DNA from 2 places in the Actinomadura sp. NPDC048955 genome. Region 2 is predicted to be linked to the other one. Evidence: riboswitches for the same ligand, from Rfam matches in the RefSeq annotation. Region 2 holds a riboswitch; the other holds the start of a gene.
What was found. Region 2 has a riboswitch for ZMP and ZTP ahead of glyA (serine hydroxymethyltransferase). Riboswitches for the same ligand answer to the same signal wherever they lie in the genome.

Region 1 (2,192 bases), on a different contig from region 2:
TCAGGCCGCCGGTCCGGTGGCCTGCTCGGCGGCCTCGACGACGTTCGCCAGGAGCATGGCGCGGGTCATCGGGCCGACGCCGCCGGGGTTGGGCGCGACCCAGCCGGCGACGTCGCGGACGTCGGCGGCGACGTCGCCGGCGAGCTTGCCGTCCACGCGGGACACGCCCACGTCCAGGACGGCGGCGCCGGGCTTGACCATGCCGGCGGTGATGAGGCCGGGGACCCCGGCCGCGGCCACGACGATGTCGGCCTTGCGGGTGTGCTCGGCGAGGTCGCGGGTGGCGGTGTGGCAGAGCGTGACGGTCGCGTTCTCGCTGCGGCGGGTCAGCAGCAGGCCGAGGGAGCGGCCGACGGTGATGCCGCGGCCGACGACGGTGACCTCGGCGCCCTTCAGCGGGACGTCGAACCGGCGCAGCAGCTCGACGATGCCCTTCGGCGTGCACGGCAGCGGGCCCGGCTGCATCAGGACGAGCCGGCCGAGGTTGGTCGGGTGCAGGCCGTCGGCGTCCTTGGCCGGGTCGATGCGCTCCAGCACGCGCTGCTCGTCCAGGCCCTTCGGGAGCGGCAGCTGGACGATGTAGCCGGTGCAGGCGGAGTCGGCGTTCAGCTCGGCGACGGCGCGCTCCACCTCGCCCTGCGAGGCGGTGGCGGGCAGGTCGCGGCGGATGCTCTCGATGCCGACCTCGGCGCAGTCGCGGTGCTTCATGTTCACGTACGAGTGGCTGCCGGGGTCGTCGCCGACCAGGACGGTGCCGAGCCCGACGGAGACGCCGCGCTCGCGGAGCGCCTCGACGCGGACCTTGAGGTTCGAGCGGATCTCGGCGGCCGTGGCCTTGCCGTCCAGAATCTGTGCCGTCATGCGTTCCTCCGGGTGATCTCGGCCGGGACCGGCCCCGGGCGCGGAGCCCGGCCTGAGGGGTCCCGGTCACCCAGGCGCGCGGTGTCCGGACTGTCGTTCGCTCCCCGGTGGTGATCCACCTTGACCGCGCCAGTCGCGTAGGCCCCCATGCTAACCGGCCGCCTGGATCCGAGGGCTCCGCGGCCTCGCGCAGAGGGCGGACGCGGGAGTGGCTTGCGAAAAAGGACGCCGAGTGGCTCTGCCGGATGCCGTCCCTGGCTCCTAGCGTGCTCCGCATGAACGACGAATGGTTCGAGCGGCCCGTCCTGACCGGGCGATACGTGCGGCTGGAGCCGCTTTCCGCCGAGCACGCGGCGGGCCTGTTCGAGGCGTGCAAGGACCCGGAGCTGTGGACCTGGATGAGCCAGCGGCAGCCGCGGAACGCCGGGGACATGCGCGCGCAGGTCGACCAGGCGCTGGCGGCCTGCGAGCGCGGGCTGCGCCTGCCCTGGGTCCAGATCGACGCGGCGACCGGCGAGGTCGCCGGGACGACGTCCTACTACGAGATCTCCCCGTCCGACCGTGGCCTGTGCATCGGCCACACCTGGATCGGGTCGCGGTGGCAGCGGACGGGGCTCAACACCGAGGCGAAGCTGCTCCTCATGGGCCGCGCGTTCGGCGACCTGGGGGCGATCAGGGTCGGCTGGCACACGCACGTCCGCAACGAGCGGTCGCGCGCGGCGATCGAGCGGCTCGGGGCGGCGTTCGAGGGCGTCCACCGCAAGCACCGGATCCGCGCGGACGGCTCGATCCGCGACACCGCCGCCTACGCGATGACGGACGACGACTGGCCCGCCGCCGAACGCGCCCTGCGCGCGAGACTGCGCTGAACGGCCCCTCAGTCCTCGGAGCGCTGGCGCCGGCCGATGAGGCGGTCGGTGCCGTGCCAGCCGAACTGGGCGGCGAGCATCGCGGCCAGGAAGGCGGCGATCAGCCCGATCACCTGCCGGGATTCCATCAGCAGCAAGTCGGCCTGGTAGACGACGCCGAGCATGAGGGACATCAGCAGATTCATCCCGCCTCCACCACGGAACGCCCGCGCCGAGGTCAAGGGAGGGTCAGGGGGGCGCGGCAGCCCCGAGGCTACCTGTGCGACGGCCGTGCGCGGTCCCGCGGCGGGAAACCGGTCACGAAAGCGCGGGTCGCGGAGGACGCGAGGGCGAGCGGGGCCGTCCCTCAGTGGATGATCGCGATGAAGATCAGGCAGCAGATGATGTTGACCATCCAGCTGTTGTTCGTCATCCACTCCCGCGCGCGGGGCATGGCGCGTTCGGCACGCCGGTGGAACAGCA
Region 2 (2,192 bases):
GGTGTCGACTGACCAGGGCGAACGAATGACGGCCCAGACCACCATGGGCCGTATGTTCGCCTAGCTTCGGCGGCATGGACCGATGGAACAACTCGTCCGGTGTGCTGCTGGTGCTCGCCGCCGGTGTGCTCTGGGGGACGGTCGGGCCGGCGCAGGTGCTGGCCGGGCCGTCCGCGAGCCCGGTCGCGGTCGGCGGCGCCCGGATCCTCTCGGGCGGGCTCGTCCTCGCCGTCGTCGTGCTCATGGCGGACCGCCGCGCGTTCCTGGCGCTGACCCGGCGGACCTGGCCGCCGCTCGTGGCGGCCTCGGCCGCGACCGGCACCTTCCAGGCGTCGTTCTTCAGCGCGGTCGACCGGACGGGCGCGGCCGTCGCGACCGCCGTCGTGTTCGGGCTCGCGCCCGTCTCGACCGGCCTTTGCGAGCGGCTCGTCCTGGGCGCCCGGCTCGGCCGCCGCTGGTGGGCCGGGACGGCCTGCGCGGTCGGCGGCGTGGCGCTGCTGATGGTGCCGGGCGAGGCCGTCCACGCCGATCCGGCCGGGATCGCGCTGAGCCTGGTCGGCGGCACGTGCTTCGGCGTCTACACGGTCTCGGCCAAGGTCCTGACGGGCCTCGGCTCCGGGGCGAGCGGGGCCGGAATGGCCGGGGCGGTGGCGGTGACGCTGCTGGCCGGGGGAGCGGCCCTGCTGCCCTGGACGCTGCCGGAGCTGCCGGCCCTCGCCGCGCCGCGCTCGGCGGCCCTGGTCGCCTGGCTGGGGATCGCCGCGACCGCCGCCGCCTACATGTTCTTCGTCACCGGCCTCGGCCGGGTGGCGGCCGCGACCGCCGGGACGCTCAGCCTCGCCGAGCCGCTCGTCGCCACCGGCCTGGCCGTGGCCGTCCTCGGCGAGCGGATGTCGGCGCCGGTCGCGGCGGGGTCGCTGCTGCTGATGGGCGGGCTCTTCCTGGTCTCGGTCCCGGCGCCCGCGCCGCGACGGCGCGGTGCGGCCCGGTATGATGGCGCCCACGCGACTGGCGCAGTCAAGGTGGAGACGACCACCGGGGAGCGAAAGTAGTCCGCACACCGCGCGCCTGGGTGTACGGGTCCCCTTCGCCGGGGCGCCCGAAGCCCTGGCGCGAGCAGCGCGGAGGCTCATGATGCACGAACCGGCAGTACCCCATCTGCGGGGCCGGGACCCCGAGATCGCCGCGCTGGTGGAGGCCGAGGCCCGCCGCCAGTACGAGAAGATCCGGTTGATCGCCTCGGAGAACTACGTCTCGGAGGCGGTGCTGGAGGCCGCCGGCACGGTTCTGACCAACAAGTACTCCGAGGGCTACGCGGGCAAGCGCTACTACGAGGGCCAGCAGAACGTCGACCCCATCGAGCTGCTCGCGATCGAGCGGGCGAAGGGCGTGTTCGGCGCCGAGCACGCCAACGTCCAGCCCTACTCCGGCTCTCCCGCCAACCTCGCCGTCTACATGGCCTTCCTGGAGCCCGGCGACCCGGTCATGGGCCTGTCGCTGCCGATGGGCGGCCACCTGACGCACGGCTGGTCGGTGTCGGCCACCGGCAAGTGGTTCCGGCCCGTCCGCTACGACGTGCGCGCCGACACCGGCCGGGTCGACATGGACCAGGTCCGCGACCTCGCCCTCAAGGAGCGGCCGAAGCTGATCTGGTGCGGCGGCACCGCGGTCCCCCGGACGATCGACTTCCCGGCCTTCGCCGAGATCGCGCGGGAGACCGGTGCCGTCCTGGCCGCCGACATCGCGCACATCGCGGGCCTGGTCGCCGGCGGCGCGCACCCGTCCCCGGTGGGGCACGCCGACGTCGTCACCACCACCACGCACAAGACGCTGCGGGGCCCCCGCGGCGCGATGATCCTGTCGACGGCCGAGCACGCGAAGGCGGTCGACAAGGCCGTCTTCCCCGGACTCCAGGGCGGGCCGCACAACCACACGACGGCCGCGATCGCCGTCGCGCTGAAGGAGGCGGCGGGGCCGGACTTCGCCGGGTACGCGCGGCAGGTCGTCGCGAACGCCAAGGTGCTGGCCGCCGCGCTGCTGGACCGCGGCTACGACCTGATCTCCGGCGGCACCGACAACCACCTCATCCTCATCGACCTGACCGCCAAGGGGGTCGCGGGCAAGCCCGCCGCGCAGGCCCTCGACCGCGCCGGCATCGAGCTGAACTACAACGCCGTCCCGTTCGACCCGCG

Region 1: it holds a riboswitch for ZMP and ZTP, as region 2 does, so the genes downstream of both, AB0C84_RS13545 (bifunctional methylenetetrahydrofolate dehydrogenase/methenyltetrahydrofolate cyclohydrolase) here and glyA (serine hydroxymethyltransferase) in region 2, are expected to answer to the same signal.

The regions. Positions count from the first base shown of each region.
Region 1 covers NZ_JBEZJI010000010.1:164,728-166,919, reverse strand. The annotation lists gene AB0C84_RS13545 (bifunctional methylenetetrahydrofolate dehydrogenase/methenyltetrahydrofolate cyclohydrolase) at 1-861, opposite strand; ZMP/ZTP riboswitch at 923-1,008, opposite strand; gene AB0C84_RS13540 (GNAT family N-acetyltransferase) at 1,137-1,730, shown strand; gene AB0C84_RS13535 (hypothetical protein) at 1,739-1,915, opposite strand; gene AB0C84_RS13530 (GAP family protein) at 2,077-2,192, opposite strand, start outside.
Region 2 covers NZ_JBEZJI010000077.1:5,981-8,172, forward strand. The annotation lists partial or broken gene AB0C84_RS40730 (DMT family transporter) at 75-938, shown strand; ZMP/ZTP riboswitch at 995-1,081, shown strand; gene glyA (serine hydroxymethyltransferase) at 1,135-2,192, shown strand, end outside.